DNA from 3 places in the Pseudomonas khavaziana genome. Region 2 is predicted to be linked to each of the others. Evidence: predicted binding sites of a transcription regulator. Region 2 holds the regulator's gene; each other region holds the start of a gene.
What was found. Region 2 encodes sigma-54, which starts transcription at its own class of promoters, with help from an activator protein. Its sites were predicted from a motif close to ANTGGCATNNANNTTGCTNT; they were not measured.
Positions count from the first base shown of each region.

Region 1: a site for sigma-54 is predicted at 4,341-4,360, ahead of QYQ93_RS21780 (circularly permuted type 2 ATP-grasp protein). Genes of this name have one in related genera too.
Region 3: a site for sigma-54 is predicted at 3,572-3,591, ahead of QYQ93_RS20615 (flagellar hook-length control protein FliK). Genes of this name have one in related genera too.

Region 1 is NZ_CP129946.1:4,890,846-4,897,782, forward strand. It holds gene QYQ93_RS21760 (cytochrome c) at 261-1,061, shown strand; gene QYQ93_RS21770 (transglutaminase family protein) at 1,165-1,947, opposite strand; gene QYQ93_RS21775 (alpha-E domain-containing protein) at 1,944-2,894, opposite strand; gene QYQ93_RS21780 (circularly permuted type 2 ATP-grasp protein) at 2,899-4,308, opposite strand; gene QYQ93_RS21785 (ribonuclease E inhibitor RraB) at 4,755-5,096, opposite strand; gene QYQ93_RS21790 (hypothetical protein) at 5,309-5,569, opposite strand; gene QYQ93_RS21795 (START domain-containing protein) at 5,649-6,254, opposite strand; gene QYQ93_RS21800 (YkgJ family cysteine cluster protein) at 6,296-6,550, opposite strand; gene QYQ93_RS21805 (hypothetical protein) at 6,713-6,937, opposite strand, start outside.
Region 2 is NZ_CP129946.1:1,222,459-1,229,395, reverse strand. It holds gene QYQ93_RS05400 (ATP-binding cassette domain-containing protein) at 1-292, opposite strand, end outside; gene QYQ93_RS05395 (KpsF/GutQ family sugar-phosphate isomerase) at 602-1,576, shown strand; gene QYQ93_RS05390 (KdsC family phosphatase) at 1,577-2,101, shown strand; gene lptC (LPS export ABC transporter periplasmic protein LptC) at 2,110-2,682, shown strand; gene lptA (lipopolysaccharide transport periplasmic protein LptA) at 2,669-3,202, shown strand; gene lptB (LPS export ABC transporter ATP-binding protein) at 3,202-3,927, shown strand; gene QYQ93_RS05370 (RNA polymerase factor sigma-54) at 4,112-5,605, shown strand; gene hpf (ribosome hibernation-promoting factor, HPF/YfiA family) at 5,680-5,985, shown strand; gene ptsN (PTS IIA-like nitrogen regulatory protein PtsN) at 5,996-6,460, shown strand; gene rapZ (RNase adapter RapZ) at 6,463-6,937, shown strand, end outside.
Region 3 is NZ_CP129946.1:4,642,901-4,649,837, reverse strand. It holds gene fliI (flagellar protein export ATPase FliI) at 1-418, shown strand, start outside; gene fliJ (flagellar export protein FliJ) at 422-871, shown strand; gene QYQ93_RS20630 (STAS domain-containing protein) at 1,072-1,377, shown strand; gene QYQ93_RS20625 (fused response regulator/phosphatase) at 1,374-3,092, shown strand; gene QYQ93_RS20620 (Hpt domain-containing protein) at 3,123-3,479, shown strand; gene QYQ93_RS20615 (flagellar hook-length control protein FliK) at 3,641-4,948, shown strand; gene fliL (flagellar basal body-associated protein FliL) at 5,170-5,673, shown strand; gene fliM (flagellar motor switch protein FliM) at 5,683-6,651, shown strand; gene fliN (flagellar motor switch protein FliN) at 6,694-6,937, shown strand, end outside.

The DNA of each region.
Region 1 (6,937 bases), 2.7 Mb from region 2:
CATGTTCAAACATTCGAAAGTACGTCAGGCAGGACTTATTCTGTTCGCCACCACACTGATTCTGATCTTGCCCAACCTGACCAGGGTGCTTGGGTGACGCCCCCGCCCCCAGACTCCGTGCACATACAGCACCAGGCCTGCAGCTTTTGGCAGCACCTGCCGGAACAGTGCGCTTAGCACTGCCGTAGCGGGGGCTGTCTTTTTACCTGTCGATTTCCGGTATCGTGAGCGCCACCGCCACCTAGCCTCGGGCCGCCGCCTTGAAATCGATCCTAGCCTTACTTGCCCTGCTGCTGAGCTTTCCTGTAGCCGCTGCGCAATTGACCATCGAATTGGACCACACCAGGCAGACCTGGCAGACCGCTGATCTGCTCAAACACCCGCAAGCGCAGACGGTGCAGATCGTCGATGACGTGTCCTACAAGCACAACATGACCTATCGCGCGGTGCCCCTGGCGGCACTCCTGTCCGGCCTTAAACCTCAGAGCCACCTGCAAGCGGTTGCCCTGGATGGTTTCGCCGCCGAACTGTCTGCCGCGCCGTTGTTGGAAAAAACCGGCGCCCGCGCCTGGTTGGCGGTGGAAGACCCGGCCCGTCCATGGCCCGCGCTTGCGCAAGGCAAACCGAGCGCCGGGCCGTTCTACCTGGTGTGGACCCACCCCGAAGCCGGGCACATCAGCCCGGAGCAGTGGCCGTTCCAAGTCTCCAGGATCAAGCAATTGCAGACGGTTGCCGAACGTTTCCCTGCACTGTTACCCGACCCGACGCTTGCGGCGGATGACCAGGTCAACCAGGGCTTTGCGTTGTTCCAGAAGAACTGCCTGGCCTGCCACCGCCTCAACGGCGCCGGCGATGCCCAAGTGGGTCCGGACCTGAATATTCCCTACAACCCCACCGAGTATTTTGGCGGTGATTTCCTCAAGCGTTATATCCGTGACCCGCAAAGCCTTAGGCACTGGCCGCAGGCGAAGATGCCGGCGTTTGCTGCCAGTGTATTGCCGGAACATGAGTTGGATTTGCTGTTGGATTATCTGCGGCATATGGCAGGCCGCAAGTTGTAGGAGCGAGCTTGCTCGCGAAAAGCCTGAGAGCACCGTTGGGTATCAGGCTCCCCGAGTAATCGTTAACGTTTTTCGCGAGCAAGCTCGCTCCTACAGTTATCGGTCATTGCTGCGGTGCCACAAATACCTTGGCATGCATCTGCTCATGCCCACCCCCTCGGCGCATGCCGCGTACCGGGCAGGCGTCGAGGTAGTCCAGGCCCACGGCCAGCTTCAAGTGCCGCTCTGGCCGGGCCAGTTGGTTGGTCACGTCAAAACTGTACCAGGCGTCATCCAGCCAGGCTTCGGCCCAGGCATGACTGGCCAGATGTGCGCAGTCTTCGGTGTACAAATACCCCGACACATACCGCGCAGGAATGCCCAGGCTGCGTGCGCAGGCGAGAAACGCATGGGTATGGTCCTGACACACGCCCGCAGCGCCTGCAAAGGCCTGGGCGGCACAGGTGTCGACTTCAGTAGCCCCCGGCGTGTAGATCATCGCTTGGTTGAGGGCCTGCATCAGATCGATGAGCGCCGTGCGGTCGCGACGCTGGTGGCAATGCTGCTCGGCAAACCGGCGCAGGGCTTCATCGGGCTCGGTCAGGCGCGTGCAGCGCAGGAAAGGCCAGGCAGACTGGCTTTCGTGTTCGGCCTCGCGCAACTCGTCGATCTCCACCTGGCCACGGGCGCCGATGATGATCGCGTCGTGGGGTTCGTCCAGGGTCAGCACATGCAGGATATTGCCGAAGGGATCCACCTGCGCCCGCACCGGGCGTGGCAGGTCGAGTTGCCAGCTCAGCACGCGCTGGCGCTCGCTGTCATGGGGCGTGAGCCGCAGGTACTGGATGCTGGCGCGCACTTGGTCTTGATAGTGGTAGGTGGTTTCGTGGCTGATAGAGAGTCTCATGCCGCCTCCAGATAGGAACTGTAGATGGCGTCGCCCAATTGGCGGACCAAGGGGATAAAGTCGGTCAGCCAGGCATGCAGGCCTTCCTCGAGGATTTCGTCGATGGTGGTAAAGCGCAGGCTAGCGTCCATCTCGGCGGCCAGGCGCTGGGCCGGGCGGCCGTTGAGACCGGGCAGGCTGGCAAGGATCTGGGCAATCTCCTCACTGCACGCCCTTAGTGAACGCGGGACATCGGCGCGTAACAGCAGCAGCTCAGCCACTTGCCTGGAACCCGGCGCATCACGATAAATTTCGGTGTAGGCCTCGAATGACGACAACGCACGCAGCAAAGCACTCCATTGGTAGTACGCGTGAGCCGTGCCATCGCTGACCGCCGCAGCCTGGTCGCCGGCCATTTCGTAGCGCGCGTCCAGCAGGCGCAGGGTGTTATCGGCGCGCTCTATGAAAATGCCCAGGCGGATAAAGCGGAAGGCATCGTTACGCATGATGGTGCCGTAGGTGGCGCCGCGGAACAGATGGGAGCGCTCCTTGACCCACTCACAAAACCGGCTCATGCCGTAGCGGCTCAACCCCTGTTGGGCGATATCACGAATGTCCAGCCAGGTGGCGTTGATGTTTTCCCACATGTCAGCGGTGATTCGCCCACGTACTGCATGGGCGCTGGCCCGTGCAGCGCCCAGACAACTGTAGATACTGGCCGGGTTGGCCGCGTCCAGTGCGAAAAAGTGCAGCAGGCGTTCGGCATGCAATTGGCCGTGGCGCTCGTGGTAATCCTCCAGGGTGCCGGTGATCAACAACGGCATGGCCAGTTCGTGCAGACCGTCGCCGCGCCCATCCTGGGGCATCAGCGACAGTGAATAGCTGACGTCGAGCATGCGTGCGAGGTTTTCGGCACGTTCCAGGTAGCGCGACATCCAGTACAAATCCGAGGCAGTTCTACTCAACATGGCATCAGTCCTCGACCACCCAGGTGTCTTTAGTGCCGCCGCCCTGGGACGAGTTGACCACCAGCGACCCTTCGCGCAGGGCCACGCGGGTCAGGCCGCCGGGCACCACACGGGTTTCCTTGCCGGACAGCACGAACGGGCGCAGGTCGATATGCCGTGGGGCGATGCCGTTTTCGACGAAGGTCGGGCAGGTGGATAAACACAGGGTCGGCTGCGCGATATAGGCGTGGGGCTTAGCCTTGATGCGCGCGCGAAAAGCTTCGATTTCCGCCGCCGTGGACGCGGGGCCAACCAACATGCCATAGCCGCCGGAGCCCTGGGTTTCCTTGACCACCAACTCGGGCAGGTGGGCCAGTACGTGGGACAATTCGTCGGGATTACGGCATTGAAAGGTCGGAACGTTCTGCAGGATCGGCTCTTCATCCAAGTAGAAGCGAATCATTTCAGGGACGAACGGGTAAACCGACTTGTCGTCCGCAACTCCCGTGCCGATGGCATTGGCCAGCACCACATTGGCGCAACGATAGGCCGCAAGCAGGCCCGGCACGCCAAGCATGGAGTCCGGGTTGAAGGCCAGTGGGTCGAGGAAGGCATCATCGAGGCGGCGGTAGATCACATCCACAGCCTTTGGGCCGTCGGTGGTGCGCATGAATACACGGTCGTCGCGTACGAACAGGTCCGCCCCCTCCACCAGTTCCACGCCCATTTCCCGGGCAAGAAACGCATGCTCGAAAAACGCGCTGTTGAAGCGCCCTGGAGTGAGCACCACCACGCTGGGGTTATCCAGGGGGCTGGCGCTTTTGAGGGTATCGAGCAACAGGTTGGGGTAGTGGTCGATAGGCGCGATGCGCTGGGCCGCAAACAGTTCCGGGAACAGGCGCATCATCATTTTGCGATCTTCGAGCATGTAGCTGACGCCACTGGGCGTGCGCAGGTTGTCTTCCAGTACGTAATAAGTGCCGTCACCATCGCGTACGAGGTCGACCCCGGAAATGTGGGAATACAGATCACGGTGCAGGTCCAGGCCCTGCATTGCCAACTGATACTGCTCATTGGCCAGTACCTGCTCGGCGGGAATAATGCCGGCCTTGATAATGCGTTGGTCGTGGTACAGGTCGGCGAGGAACATGTTCAGTGCCTTGACCCGTTGGATGCAGCCGCGCTCGACAACCCGCCATTCGCTGGCCGGAATACTGCGCGGAATGGTATCGAAGGGAATCAGGCGCTCAGTGCCCAGCTCATCCCCATAAAGGGTGAAGGTGATCCCGGCCCGGTGGAACAGCAAATCGGCTTCGCGCCGACGCTGGGCCAGCAAATCCGTAGGGGTGTCGGCCAGCCAGCGGGCGAACTCGCGGTAATGAGGACGCACCTGCCCTGCCCCATCGTACATTTCATCGTAATAAGTGCGGATCATGCCGTACTCCTTGTCACCCGGACGCGAGAACCTTCGCAAGGCCCGTGCCAGCGGCATAAACACTTAATAATCAATGAGTTGAATAACTCAGGCGGATTCTTCGCACCATCCCGGTGCGTAGAACGTCCCCAGTGCACGTCGCACGCGTCATTGCAACGCGGCACTTGCCTATCGATAGCATAGCCAGAGTTGATTTCACTGCCCGGCCAGCGCTGCGGATAATCACCTCCATCGGCTGAACAGGACATGTCCTACAGCGAAACCCTTTGTGCAAGCGGTACTGTGTTACTTCGTGTACTGATCTGCTCCCTCGAGCTTCCCTTTCCGCCACCCTATTGGGGTGGCTTTTTTTTGCGTGCAACTAAATCAGCGCTCCTGCCGAAGCCCCAAACAAAATCGGCCGACCCAAAGGTCAGCCGATACGCTGCGCTGCTCATAAACACCAACTACATGGGTAACCCACGCACCTCCTGCTTGACGCCCCATCCTTCGATGATCCCACCCAGGGGCTCGACCACCGCCTCGAAGTCATGCTCGAAGTCTCCTATGCCGTCGTAGGTTGCAAACATGATTTTGCTCAGTTCCAGATACCAGGCGCCATCGTCGCGCGCGCTGACCTGGGCATTCAGGGATTCGCCACGAAATCGACCCGCAGCCCTGCGCGCCCGTTCCTCATCCGGGAAAATGGCGTAGAACTCAATGGGGTGAAAACGCGAGAAATCGAAGCCGCCTTCTTTCATGCGGCGCAGGACGTTGGTACTGATGTCTTCTTGATAGGCTGTGCTCATGAAAAGTGCTCCTCAAATGATGGATAGACTTTCCGTGCTTCCCGAAGCTCGCGCCTTACTGGCGCGAGTACTACGGCAGGAACAACACCGCTGGAAAACAAGCATGTAGCTGACAAGACCAGACCTTAGCGATTCATTCGCTGATCTCGATTGCAGAGTAGCGCGAAGCTATCACCTCCACCAGAGGTGCTTGATGGGTCTAACGGAAATATTCAGGCCGCGGGTTCGACCCTGAGGTCCTTGATACCATTTTGATCATGCAGGCTCTTGACCGTGGGATCGGGAACACGATCGGCAAGATCGTTAAGGTCCAGCTTTTCCAACACCGGTGACACACGCACCCGCACCATCTGTGCGGCTTCTTCCAGCGTCGGCTCATGCTCGCAGTCGAATTGCTCGACTACCGGCTCGCCACGGTCATTGATGAAAGAAACATTCCACTTCGGCATCGGTGCCTCCTCGATAAAACCCATGTGTGGGCTTACATCTATCTGGACCTTGAGGCTTTGCCAAACGTTCCACCCAAGGCAGGAGGCACCGGATCAGTTGCGCTTATTTTTCAGCGCGCTCCTTGAGGGCCTTCAGGGTATTGAACGGCGCTTCCACCACAAATTTGTTGGCCAACCACGACGGCACGCTGCCGCCCGGCTCGGTGTGCACTTGGTAGGTCACTTCGGTCTCATTGGCGCCTTTGGGCACCAGTTTCCAGAAGCCTTCGACCTGGGCGACCCGCACATAGCCTTTTTCTTCCGACTTGTAGGTAGGCACGCCCTGCAAGGTGCGGGTTACGCTACCATCGGCGTTTTTAGCGGTTGTGACATGAGTATACGAGTCACGATCACTCACCGGAAAGGGTGCCTTGAATTGCGTGTAGGTCCAGGCCTCATCGCCTTTCTTGTCGACCAGTTTCTGGGATTTGCACTCGTGAATCCAAGCGCAGGCACCCGCCACGTCTTCCTGCAATGCAACGATCTTGGCCACAGGCGCCTTGATCACGGTCACGCCGCGATACGCTTTGTACTTGGAGCCGGCAACTTCGCTCAGGGACACCTTGATACCGTCTTCGTCCTTGGCCACTTGCCAATCCTCAGCCTGGGCAGTAGCAGCAAACAGCAGCGTAAAACCGCACAACACGGCCAGTCGTTTCAGCGAACCCATTGTTGTATTCCTTATTGTTGAAGTTCCAATAGTAAAGCCCATCAAGCCGCCGTCATCTGCTCCCACCAGCCGATCAAGCGAATTGCATCGGCCTGGTCATTGCCACAGACCTCGATATCAGCCTTGAAATCACTGCACACCGCCGGCCGTTCAGGCAGGCCGAACAGCTGGCACAGTTGTCCGACCGACAGGTGCAGGCAGCGAACACCTGCAGGCTTGCCCTGGGGCATTCCGGGCAGCGGCGAACTGATGGAGGGGGCGATGCAGCATGCGCCACAGCCTTCACGGCATTTCATGACCAGCAGGTCCTCGACGACTCAATAGGGATGGCCGGGCTAGAGTACGCCCTTAAACAGCCGTTTTAAAATGGTCCAACAGGGGTTTTTCGCACAAAACAAAAGTGACCGACCAGTCTGCGACAGATGGTCGGCAACCTGGGTCACGCATAGCCGCATAGTTTATTGCTTGAATTCAAAATCCAGCGCGGCGCCTTCAACATCACGGCGCTCATCGTTGCGCAGTTGCAGCTTCATCTCATTGCTGAGCAAGCGGCCGTTGATCTGGAACGCACTGTTGTCGGTGGGCTTTTCGCCAAACATCGGCGGCAGCAAGGGCACGCTCTTGGGCTTGGGCATGGTGCCGATGGGCTGCAACAGCCTGACCATGTCCGAAGGCAGCGAAAG
Region 2 (6,937 bases):
TGAACAGCGCGCCGCTCTGGAACAGCACGCCCATATGCTTGCGCGCATCGAACAGGTCGCTGCGCGACAGGGTCGGCAGATTCTGGCCATTGACCCACACTTCGCCCGCACTGGGCCGCAGTTGCATGCCCATCAGGCGCAACAGGGTGGTCTTGCCGCAACCGGAAGGCCCCATGATGCCCGTGACCTTGCCGCGAGGAATGCGAATATCGACGTTATTGAAGATGCTGCGCGTCCCGCGCTTGAAGGAAAGACCCTTCAGCTCGACCGCGTAGGCGTTATCGGCACTCATCTAATCTCCTTGGGATGCAGCCTTTCACTCAGACACCATGTGTGCGACTTTGGTTTGCAAAGGATGCGCAATAGTTAGGTACATGGGTTGGGTGGACCGAACTGGCGGCGAACTATATCACTGCTGGTACAGAGCGCCCAAGGCCGGAACAGCGCTCGTTCAGATTTGGGACAGGGAAAAAACGTTGCCTCCTATGTTACCGACGATGATTTTCATGTACTTCGCGCACAAACCCTGACGAACTTACGTGAGCGAATTGATCATTACAGCTATAATCGCCGACTTTTCGTCAGGCTATACGATTAAGACATGAGCCAATCCAGCGAGCTTATTCAATCTGCACAACGTACTATCCGCCTCGAGCTTGAAGCCGTAGAAGGTTTGCTGGCCCATATCGACGCAGATTTCGTACGCGCCTGCGAGATGATTCTGGCCAGCAAGGGCCGCGTTGTCGTGGTCGGCATGGGCAAGTCCGGCCACGTCGGCAACAAGATCGCCGCCACCTTGGCAAGTACCGGGACCACCGCGTTTTTCGTGCACCCGGCCGAAGCAAGCCATGGCGACATGGGAATGATCACCAAGGATGACGTGATCCTGGCGCTGTCCAACTCCGGCACCACCAACGAAATCGTGACCCTGTTACCCCTGATCAAGCGCCTGGGCATCCAGATGATCAGCCTCACCGGCAACCCGGAATCGACGCTGGCCAAGGCTGCCGACGTCAACCTGAACGTGCATGTGACCCACGAGGCCTGCCCGCTGAACCTGGCTCCCACCTCCTCCACCACCGCGGCGCTGGTCATGGGCGATGCGCTGGCCGTGGCGCTCCTGGAGGCCCGCGGCTTCACCGCCGAAGACTTCGCATTTTCCCACCCCGGCGGCGCGCTCGGCCGTCGCCTGCTGCTGAAAGTGGATAATGTCATGCATTCGGGCGCCGAACTGCCAAGCGTTCCACGCGGCACCCTGCTCAGGGATGCGCTGATGGAAATGACCCGCAAGGGCCTGGGCATGACGGCGATCCTCGAACCCGATGGGCGCCTGGCCGGGATATTCACCGACGGCGACCTGCGTCGAACCCTGGACCGCACTATTGATATCCACACTGCAACCATCGACGCCGTCATGACACCTCACGGCAAGACCGCCCGCGCTGAAATGCTCGCGGCGGAAGCCCTGAAAATCATGGAAGACCACCGGATCGGCGCACTCATCGTCGTCGACAACGATGATCGCCCGGTCGGGGCCCTTAACCTTGGCGACTTGCTGCGCGCAGGAGTGATGTAGATGAACAGCGACCTGTTGCAACGCGGTAAAAACATCAAGCTGGCGATTTTCGACGTTGACGGCGTGCTGACTGATGGCCGCCTGTACTTCCTCGAAGATGGCAGCGAATTCAAGACGTTCAACACCCTCGATGGCCAGGGCATCAAGATGCTCATGGCGGCCGGTGTGCAAACGGCGATTATCAGCGGTCGAAAGACACCGGTTGTGGAACGCCGCGCACAAAACCTGGGGATTGCTCACCTGTATCAGGGCCGTGAGGATAAACTGGTGGTGCTGGACGAGCTTCTTGGCCAACTCAACCTAAGCTATGAACAGGTCGCCTATTTGGGTGACGACCTGCCCGACCTGCCGGTGATTCGCCGGGTGGGCCTGGGCATGGCCGTCGCGAATGCCGCGGCGTTTGTACGCGAACACGCCCATGGCATCACCACCGCCCGTGGCGGCGAGGGTGCCGCCCGCGAGTTCTGCGAGTTGATCCTGCGTGCCCAGGACAGTCTTGAAGCGGCCCACGCCGCCTACCTATAGAGCGTTATATGCTGAGTAAAAAGATCCGCAACTTCCTGCTATTCGGGGTCATCGCCGCGCTGCTCCTGGCGGTGGGCTACTGGAATATCAGCCCGGGGCGCTTTCTCGACAAGCCTGTTGCGCAGGTTGACGAAGGCGTTATCGACTATTACGCCACGAACGCCTACAGCATCCAGTACCTGCCCGATGGGAAGGTGCAGTATGAAATGACGTCGGACAAGGTCGAACACCTGAAGGCCTCGGAAGTCAGCCTGCTGACCAATCCGGACCTGAACCTGTATCGCGGCACCGAATTTCCATGGCACGTCACCAGCAAGCGTGGCGAGGTCAACCCGGACGGCACCGAAGTTGAACTGATCGACTCGGTGCGCGTCGCACGTACAGACGCGCAGAACCGCGACACCATCATTACCAGCAGTCGCATGACGGTATTCCCACAGAAGCAATATGCGCAGACCGAGCAAGACGTTAGAATCGACGGCGCTGGCGGTGTATCGACTGGCAAGGGAATGAAAGCGTATTTGAAAGAAAGCAGGATACACCTGCTATCGAACGTAAGAGGACAGTATGAGGCTCGTTAAAACCCTCCCTATTTTGCTCGGTCTGGGCGCAGCACTGGGAAGCGTGAGCGCCTGGGCTCTGCCGAACGATAGCCAGCAACCGATCCACATCTCGGCTGACGATGCTCAGCTGGATGACAAACAAGGTGTTGCCACCTACACCGGCGGCGTGATCATCACCCAGGGCTCGATGAAGATCACCGGTAATACGGTGACCCTGACGCGTACCCAGGCCGGCGATATCGATGTCGTGACCTCAGTGGGCAACCTCGCTTACTTCGAACAGAAGCAGAAGGCAGAAGATCCAGGCCCGATGAAGGGCTACGGCAAGACCATTCAATACCATGCCCAGCAAAATCGCATTGTATTGATCGACCAGGCCAAGGTGCTGAGCGCCGACGGCAACTCGACCGAAGGCGAGAAAATCGTCTACAACACCCAGACCCAGGTCGCCCAGGCCGGTCGCGCCAATGGCAACAAGGTCACCGCACCTCGTCCGCGTATCGACATGGTTATCCAGCCGAAGAAGAAGGCCGAGTAATGGCGACCCTGAAAGCCCAGCACCTGGCCAAGGCCTATAAAAGCCGCCAGGTTGTACGTGACGTCAGCCTGTCGATCGACAGCGGCCAGATCGTCGGCTTGCTCGGCCCCAATGGTGCCGGCAAGACCACCTGTTTCTATATGATCGTCGGGCTGGTCCAAGCCGACCAGGGTCGGGTATTGATAGACGATCTGGATGTCAGCCACCAGCCAATGCATGGTCGTGCGCGGGCAGGTATCGGCTATCTTCCGCAAGAAGCGTCGATCTTCCGTAAACTGTCGGTGGCCGACAACATCATGGCGATCCTGGAGACCCGCAAGGAACTCGATCGCGATGGCCGCCGCAAAGAGCTGGAAAGCCTGCTGCAGGAATTCCACATCAACCACATTCGCGACAACCTCGGCATGAGCCTGTCCGGTGGCGAGCGTCGTCGCGTGGAAATCGCCCGCGCCCTGGCGACCGCACCGAAGTTCATCCTGCTGGATGAACCGTTTGCCGGTGTCGACCCGATCTCGGTGGGCGATATCAAGCAGATCATCCACCACCTCAAGGCCAAGGGCATTGGTGTACTGATCACCGACCACAACGTGCGTGAAACCCTCGATATCTGCGAAACTGCCTATATCGTCAACGATGGCCAGCTGATTGCCGAAGGCGATGCCGAGACTATCCTGGCCAACGAGCTGGTCAAGGAAGTGTATCTGGGTCACGAGTTCCGCCTGTAGGCGCAGTGGTTTCGCGCCTTTCCCGGGAGCGCGCAGGAGTCAATAGAAACCTTAGTTTTTTTATTGTTACCGCGCTCTAGGCAAAGGCCCCGAGATCAGGCATATAATTTGCTTATGTTTGGCGCTCACGCGCCCTGTCGTGGATGGCGCATTGCGCCGGCGAATAAGGTGTTAAGCCCCTGCCATGAAACCATCGCTAGTCCTGAGAATGGGCCAGCAGCTGACGATGACACCGCAGCTGCAACAGGCCATCCGCCTGCTCCAATTGTCGACCCTGGACCTGCAACAGGAAATCCAGGAGGCCCTGGAGTCCAATCCGATGCTCGAACGCCAGGAAGAAGGCGACGACTTCGACAATGCCGACCCGCTGGCCGATAACATCGAGCAAAAACCCAACCCCGATGTGCAGGAACCCTCCTATCAGGAAACCGCCCCTACGGTGGATAACCTCGAGGACGGCGAATGGAACGAACGCATTCCCAACGAGCTTCCCGTGGATACTGCATGGGAGGACGTGTACCAGACCAGCGCCAGCAGCCTGCCGAGCAATGATGATGACGAGTGGGACTTCACCACCCGCACCTCTGTCGGCGAAAGCCTGCAGAGCCACCTGCTGTGGCAGCTCAACCTGGCACCGATGTCCGACACCGATCGCCTGATCGCAGTCACCCTGATTGACTGCATCAACAACCAGGGCTACCTGGACGAAACCCTCGACGAAATCCTAGAGGCCTTTGACCCTGAGCTGGACATCGAGCTGGACGAAATCGAAGCCGTCCTGCATCGCATCCAGCAATTCGAGCCCGCAGGCATTGGCGCCCGCACCCTCAGCGAGTGCCTGCTGCTGCAACTGCGCCAACTGCCGGCCAAAACGCCTTGGTTGGCCGAAGCCAAACGCCTGGTGTCGGACTACATCGATCTGCTGGGCAGTCGCGACTACAGCCAGCTGATGCGCCGCATGAAGCTCAAGGAAGACGAGTTGCGCCAGGTCATCGAGCTGGTGCAGAGCCTCAACCCGCGCCCCGGCTCGCAGATCGAATCCAGCGAGGCCGAATATGTCGTCCCGGATGTGATCGTGCGCAAGGACAACGAACGCTGGCTGGTCGAGTTGAACCAGGAATCGGTACCCCGTCTGCGGGTCAACCCGCAATACGCCGGTTTTGTGCGCCGCGCCGATACCAGCGCCGACAATACCTTCATGCGCAACCAGCTGCAGGAAGCGCGCTGGTTCATCAAGAGCCTGCAAAGCCGCAACGAGACCTTGATGAAGGTCGCGACCCAGATCGTCGAGCACCAACGCGGTTTCCTGGAATACGGCGACGAAGCCATGAAGCCTCTGGTCCTGCACGATATCGCCGAAGCGGTCGGCATGCATGAATCGACGATTTCCCGGGTAACCACGCAGAAATTCATGCATACCCCACGGGGTATTTATGAGCTGAAATACTTTTTCTCCAGCCACGTCAGCACCTCCGAGGGCGGTGAATGCTCCTCCACGGCGATCCGCGCGATCATCAAAAAACTGGTTGCCGCGGAAAATCAGAAAAAGCCGTTGAGTGACAGCAAGATCGCTGGTTTACTGGAGGCACAAGGCATTCAGGTCGCCCGTCGAACCGTCGCCAAGTACCGCGAGTCCCTTGGGATCGCGCCTTCCAGCGAGCGTAAGCGTTTGATGTGACGGGCAGGCCACAGCGTTCCAGTGGCAGGCGTTTTGCCTGCCGCTTTATGCACTGGCAACGAAGGAGAAGCTGTATGCAAGTCAACATCAGTGGACACCAACTTGAAGTCACCAAGCCCCTGCGTGAGTACACCGAGAGCAAGCTGAACAAGCTTGCGGGGCATTTTGACAAGATCACCAACGTGCAGGTCATCATGGAGGTCGATAAGCTCAAGCAGAAAATCGAGGCAACCCTCCACGTACCGAATGCGAAGCTCGTTGCCAATGCAGAACATGAAGACATGTACGCGGCGATTGACTCGCTCTACGACAAGCTCGACCGCCAACTCATAAAGCATAAGGAAAAGAATCTGCACCTGATGCAAGGTACAGGTCGTTAACTCTCCCCCCATGATCCGACTTGAAACCATCCTGACCCCCGGCCGTTCCCTTGTGAACGCGCCGGGCGGCAGCAAGAAGAAAGCCCTCGAGCAAATTGCCAACCTGATCAGTAGCCAAGTGCCTGAACTGGAGATGCAAGATGTCTTCGAGGCCCTGATTGCCCGTGAAAAACTCGGTTCGACCGGTTTTGGCAACGGCATTGCGATTCCCCATTGCCGCCTTAAAGGCTGCGACACGCCTGTCAGTGCGCTGCTGCATTTGGAAAAACCCATCGATTTCGACGCCATCGATGGCGCCCCGGTCGACCTGCTGTTCGTGCTGCTGGTCCCGGAAGCTGCCACCGATGCGCACCTGGAGCTGCTCCGACAGATCGCCAGCATGCTCGACCGCAAGGAAGTACGTGACAAACTGCGCAGTGCCAGCAGCAATGAGGCGCTCTATCAGGTCGTCTTGGATGAACAAAACGGGCAGTAATCATGCGTTTGATCATCGTCAGCGGCCGTTCCGGCTCAGGTAAAAGCACCGCCCTCAATGTCCTTGAGGACAACGGTTTCTATTGCATCGACAATTTGCCCGCCGGCCTGCTGCCGGAGCTGGCAGAACGCGCACTGATCCATACTGAATTGGCGCAACCTCTGGTCGCTGTGTCTATCGATGCCCGCAACCTGCCCAGCCACCTATCGCGGTTCCCGGAACTGCTGGAAGAGGTGCGCGCCAAGCATATTCATTGCGATGTGCTGTACCTGGATGCCGACGAAGAAACATTGCTCAAACGCTTCTCAGAAACTCGTCGCCGCCACCCGCTCAGCAGCGCCAACCGCTCCCTGGCTGAAGCCATCGAGGACGAGACCAAGCTGCTCGGGCCGATCATTGATCTGGCCGACCTCAAGATCAACACCACCAACCTGAATCTGTATCAGTTGCGCGATGCGATCAAGCTGCGCCTGCTGA
Region 3 (6,937 bases), 2.9 Mb from region 2:
GATCACGGCGTTCTATACGGTGCTATCCGAAGGCGACGACCAGCAGGACCCGATTGCTGACTCGGCGCGAGGCGTGCTCGACGGACATATCGTGCTGTCGCGGCGGTTGGCGGAAGAGGGGCACTACCCGGCCATCGATATCGAAGCGTCCATCAGCCGGGTCATGCCGTCGGTGGTCACGCCCGAGCATATGGCCCGTGCCCAGCAATTCAAGCAGCTGTGGTCACGCTACCAGCAGAGCCGCGACCTGATCAGCGTCGGTGCCTATGTGGCCGGTGGCGACCGCGACACCGACCTGGCCATCGCCTTGCAACCGCAACTGGTGACCTACCTGCGCCAGGGCCTCAACGACAAGATCAGCATGGCCGAAAGCCAGGCGCATCTGCAGTCCATCTTCGCCCCCGCGCCGGGCGGCTAAGCCATGGCCAACAGCCGCGCCGCGCGCCTGGCCCCGGTGGTGGACATGGCCGAGAAGGCCGAAAAAGCCGCCGTGCAGCGTCTGGGTTATTTCCAGGGCCAGGTGCGCCTGGCGGAGAGCAAGCTGGGCGACCTGGAGCGCTTTCGCGTCGAATACCAGCAACAGTGGATCGAACGCGGCAGCAAGGGCGTGTCCGGCCAGTGGCTGATGGGTTATCAGGGCTTTCTCAATCAGCTTGAAACAGCCGTCGGCCAACAGCGCCAGAGCCTGGCCTGGCACCAAAACAACCTCGACAAGGCCCGTGAGGCCTGGCAAGCGGCGTTCGCCCGTGTCGAAGGGCTGCGCAAGCTGGTGCAGCGCTATATCGACGAGGCCCGGGCCATCGAAGACAAACGCGAGCAAAAGCTGCTCGATGAATTGTCCCAGCGCCTGCCCCGCCACGAACAGTTCTAACTGACGACGCAGGACAAATGTGGGAGGGGCGGTGCGACGATTCGACTTGCTCCCGATAGCGGTGTGTCAGCTATGGATTTGTTGACTGACACACTGCAATCGGGAGCAAGCCCCCTCCCACATTTGATCCGATGTGTTGCTTGGATCCGGTTCGCCTGCTACACCTTGTTGCACAGTGCCAACGACAAGGAAGCAGTCACATGTCAGTCGAGTCAGAAGTATCCCTGGACGGGAAGAAGTTGACGATCGCAATCAAGGGCCGGTTCGATTTCGGCAGTCATCAGGCGTTTCGGGACGCCTACGAGCGTTTCTACAAGGTGCCCGAGACCTATATTGTCGATCTCAAGGAGACCACCTACATGGACAGTTCTGCCTTGGGCATGCTCCTGCTGCTACGTGATCACGCCGGCGGAGAGGACGCTGAGGTCCGTGTGCTCAACAGCAACTCCGACGTGCGCAAGATCCTCGCCATCTCTAACTTCGACAAGCTGTTCGACATCAGTTGAGCGCCCTGGCCCCGGTCCTTGAGGCGCTGACCATCCTGATCGCCGAAGATAGCGCCGCCGACCGTCTGTTGCTGTCGACCATCATTCGTCGCCAGGGGCACCGGGTGCTGACCGCCGGCAATGGTGTCGAGGCGGTCGAGATCTTTGCCCACGAGCGCCCGCAACTGGTGTTGATGGACGCGCTGATGCCGGTGATGGATGGCTTCGAAGCCGCCCGGCAGATCAAGCAATTGGCGGGGGAGGCGCTGGTGCCGATTATCTTCCTCACCTCGTTGCGTGAGAGCGAAGCCCTGGCCCAGTGCCTGGATGCCGGTGGCGACGACTTCCTGCCCAAACCCTACAACCCGCTGATCCTGGCGGCGAAGATCAACGCCATGGACCGCCTGCGGCGCCTGCAGGCCACGGTCCTGCAACAGCGTGACCTGATCGCCAGGCACCACGAACACCTGCTGCATGAGCAGCGGGCGGCCAAGGCGGTGTTCGACAAGGTTGCCCATTCCGGTTGTATCAACGCCGCACCGAATATCCGCTACCTGCAATCGCCCTATGCGCTGTTCAACGGTGACTTGCTGCTGGCGGCCTACACACCGTCCGGTGACATGCATGTGTTGCTCGGCGACTTCACCGGCCATGGGCTGCCTGCTGCCATCGGTGCCATGCCCCTGGCCGAGGTGTTCTACGGCATGACCGCCAAGGGTTATGGCTTGACCCAGACGTTGCGAGAGATGAACGCCAAGCTCAAGCGTATCCTGCCGGTGGACATGTTCTGCTGTGCCACCTTGCTGTGCCTGAGCGCCCAGCGGCGGGCGGTGGAGGTGTGGAACGGCGGCATGCCCGAAGGCTATGTGCATGAAGTCGCCACCGGCCGGCGCACGCCGTTGATATCGCGACATCTGCCCTTGGGGGTGTTGTCGGCGGAGGCGTTCGATGACAGCACCGAGGTCTGGCCCATGGCCTTGGGCGACCGGGTGTTCCTGCTCTCCGATGGCGTGCTGGATACCGCTGACGCCAACGACCAACTGTTCGGTGCCGCCCGCTTGCAACAGGTGTTCGCCGCCAACCGCGAGCCCGACCGCCTGTTCGAGGATATCGAACAGGCCCTGGCAGCATTTCGCGGCCAGGCGCGGGACGATGTGAGCATGGTCGAGATCACCTTGCTGTCCGCTCCGCCGCTGCGGGTGGCTGAGCCGATGTATGCCGACAGCGGCCAGTCGAGCCCGCTGGACTGGTCGGTGAGTTTCGAGTTTCGCGCCCAGACTCTCAAAAACTACAACCCGCTGCCGTACTTGCTGCAGCTGCTGCTGGAGGTCCACGGCCTGCGCGAGCAGGGCGGGGCGCTTTATAGCGTGATGGCCGAGTTGTATTCCAATGCCCTGGAGCATGGCGTGCTCGGCCTGGATTCGGCGCTCAAGCGCGATGCGCAGGGTTTTGCGCAGTATTATCGCCAGCGCAATGAGCGGCTGGCACAATTGAACAGCGGCTATGTGCGCGTGCATGTGCAGGTGGTACCGACCGACCAGGGCGGCACCATGACCTTGCGGGTTGAAGACAGCGGGTCGGGTTTTGACGTAGACAAGGAATTGGCGCGGCCGGTGGACGTCGACCGTCTGTCTGGCCGGGGCTTGAGTCTGGTGCGTCAATTGAGCAGCGCCGTACGCTGGTCCGATGGCGGGCGCAGTGTCTGCGTGGAATTTTGTTGGGAGGCTCTGGCATAATCCGCCGATTCTTGATCAAGGAGCGAGCAAGTGGCTGAGATTCATTTGGACCCCGACGTGTTGTCGGACCTGCAGGAAGTGATGGAGAGCGAGTACCCGACGTTGCTCGACACCTTTATTGAGGACTCGCAAGAGCGCGTCGCAGCACTGCGCAAGGCTGGGGGCGACGCCAAAACGTTGGGACGGATTGCCCACAGTTTCAAAGGCAGCAGCGGCAATCTTGGGGCGGTGCGTTTGGCCCAATTGTGTGAGTTGCTGGAGACCGAGGCCGTCGAGGCGGCCTCGGATTTAGGCGCTCTGGTTGATCAGATTGATCATGAGTTCGCGCTGGTCAAGCCACTGTATGAATGTAGGAGCGAGCTTGCTCGCGAAAAACGTCAACGATAACGCGTGCTTCCTGGATGAATGCGGCGCCTGTGAGTTTTTCGCGAGCAAGCTCGCTCCTACATTGAATCTGATATATCCAGGCATTTTGTAAACCTGGCCCGACTCTTGCTCTATCTCCATGGACTGCATCCCCGACCTTCATGCAGTGGAGACCCTTACTTATGCCAGTCGCTCCCAATTCGCTTCTACAGGCTGCCCCCGCGACCAAGCCTCAAGCGCCTGTCGCCACCCCGGCGGTAGCGGCTGCGGCCCCGCGTGACAAGGGTGCTGGCTTTGCTCAAGTGTTTGCCAACCAAGGTCCCAAGCCGGCGCCGAAGGTCGGCGACAGCCCAGGCAAAGTCACCCGTGACAAGCCTGCTGATACCAACGCCAAACCGGCTGCCGATAGCGATACGCCTGCCGCCAGCAAACCAGCGGTTGCCGATAACGGCAATTCCTTGCCTGCCAAGCCGGCGGCCAAGACCGACGACGGCGCTGGCAGCGACGGCGACAAAGCCACCGACCCGTCCCAGGCGCAGCAGCCCCCGGTTGACCCGGTGGTTGATCCGGCGGTGATCGCTGCGGTGACGCCGGTGCCTGTGCCCGTGCAAGCCTCGGCTCCCGCCGTGGCCGCCGAGGACGCGGCCCTGCCGGTCGCCGTGACCGACGAAGCCAAGCTAACGGCCTTCGACCCGGAGGCTGACCCCCTGGATGCGATGCCCGCTGTGCGCCTGGCGATGGAGCAGGGCGGTCACGTGTCGGCCAGCAGCCAGGCGGCGCAGAAAACCGCGCCCCAGGATCAACCGACCGCCGCGCAGAGCTTTGCCGCCGGCCTGGCCACTATGGTCGACCAGCAAGCCACCAAGGACAGCACCGACCAGGGTGGCGACAATGCTTTCAGCGGTTTGATCGATGACGGCCTCAAGGACCTCAAGAACGCCAACAGCGACACCCGCGTGGATGATTTCGCCAACCGCCTGGCCGCGCTGACCCAGGCCGCCACGCCGAAAACCGCGAATGCCTTGCCGCCGGTCACCAATGCGCCGCTGGCCATGCACCAGAGCGGCTGGACCGAAGAAGTGGTCAACCGCGTGATGTACCTCTCCAGCGCCAACCTCAAGTCGGCGGAGATCCAGTTGCAGCCGGCTGAATTGGGGCGTCTGGATATCAAGGTCAATATGACGGCGGACCAGCAGGCCCAGGTCAACTTCATGAGCGGCCATGCGGTGGTGCGTGAAGCGCTGGAAAGCCAGTCTGGGCGCTTGCGCGAAATGTTCGCCCAGCAAGGTATGGGGCAGGTGGATGTGAATGTGTCTGACCAATCGCGGGGGCAGGACCAGCAGCAACAGCAGGGCCAGGCGCGGGGCGTGGGCAGTGGCGGTCGGCGTGGTGATAGCGCTGACACTGGCAGTCAAGTTGACGTGGCTGAAGTTGCAGCGCCAGTGACCTCAACCGTGATCGGCTCCAGCGCCGTCGATTACTACGCCTGACCTGAGTCAAATAGAGATCCAAATGTGGGAGGGGGCTTGCTCCCGATAGCAGTGTGTCAGTCAACAAATCCATTGCTGACACACCGCTATCGGGAGCAAGCCCCCTCCCACATTTGTTTCGTGGTGTTGGTTCTTCCCGTATTGCCAGACAACTCTGGCATAACACTTGCTCTTGCCTTCCCGTAGATCTATGAATCCCCGAATAGTGACGGATTATTGGCATGGCGAAGAGCGACGACGCAGCAACTCCCCCCGCAGCAGGCAAAGGCAAGCTCAAGCTGATCCTGCTGATTGTGCTGGGCCTGCTCCTGGCCATCGGCGCCTCGATTGGCGGCACCTGGTACATCATGCACAGCAGTGCAAGCAAGCCGGTGCCCGCCGCTGAAACCGCCACCAACGTCAAGCAACCGGCAATCTTCGAACAGATGCTTCCGGCGTTTGTTGCCAATTACAACGTCAACGGTCGTCAGCGCTACCTGCAGGTGAGCATCACCTTGCTGGCGCGCAACCAGGCGGACCTGGATGCCCTCAAGGTGCATATGCCGGTGATCCGTAACAACTTGGTGATGCTGTTCTCCGGCCAGGCCTTCGACAGCCTCGCCACCCCGGTCGGCCAGGAAATGCTGCGTCAGAAGGTCACTGCAAGCGTGCAGGAAGTGGCCCAGAAAGAACTCGGCAAAGTCGTGGTCGAGCAGGCGCTCTTCACTAACTTCGTATTGCAGTAGGATCACGACATGGCCGTGCAGGACCTGCTGTCCCAGGATGAAATCGATGCGCTGTTGCACGGCGTGGACGATGGTCTGGTACAGACCGAAATGGCTGCCGAACCCGGCAGCGTCAAAAGTTACGACCTGACCAGCCAGGATCGCATCGTCCGTGGACGCATGCCGACCCTGGAAATGATCAACGAACGCTTTGCCCGCTACACCCGCATCAGCATGTTCAACATGCTGCGCCGTTCGGCGGACGTGGCGGTGGGCGGCGTGCAGGTGATGAAGTTCGGTGAATACGTGCACTCGCTGTACGTGCCCACCAGCCTCAACCTGGTCAAGATCAAGCCGTTGCGCGGCACCGCGCTGTTCATCCTCGACGCCAAGCTGGTGTTCAAGCTGGTGGACAACTTCTTCGGTGGCGACGGCCGCCACGCCAAGATCGAAGGGCGTGAGTTCACCCCCACCGAACTGCGTGTAGTGCGCATGGTGCTGGAACAGGCCTTCATCGACTTGAAGGAGGCCTGGCAGGCGATCATGGAAGTCAATTTCGAGTACATCAACTCGGAAGTGAACCCGGCCATGGCTAACATCGTCGGCCCCAGCGAGGCGATTGTGGTGTCGACCTTCCACATCGAGCTCGATGGTGGTGGCGGCGACCTGCACGTGACCATGCCGTACTCGATGATCGAGCCAGTGCGCGAGATGCTCGACGCCGGCTTCCAGTCCGACCTCGACGACCAGGACGAGCGCTGGGTCAAGGCCCTGCGCGAAGACCTGCTGGACGTCGACGTGCCCCTGAGCGCCACCGTGGCTCGTCGCCAGTTGCGCCTGCGGGATATTTTGCACATGCAACCGGGGGACATCATCCCCGTCGAGTTGCCGGAAGAACTGATCATGCGTGCCAACGGCGTGCCGTCGTTCAAGGTCAAGCTCGGTTCCCACAAGGGCAACCTGGCGCTGCAGGTGGTCGAGCCGATCACCCGCCGCTGATGCACCCCTATTTATGAATGTTTGCTTCGCCGAGGACATGTAATGGCTACCGAACACGAAAACACTTCCGCCGAAGACCAGGCCCTGGCCGACGAGTGGGCTGCGGCCCTGGAAGAAACCGGCGATGTCGGTCAGGACGACATCGACGCGCTGCTGGCCGCCGACGCCGCCACCGCACCGGCTGGCAATCGCCTGGCGATGGAAGAATTCGGCAGCGTGCCGAAGAACAATGAGCCTGTGACCCTCGATGGTCCGAACCTGGATGTGATCCTCGACATCCCGGTAT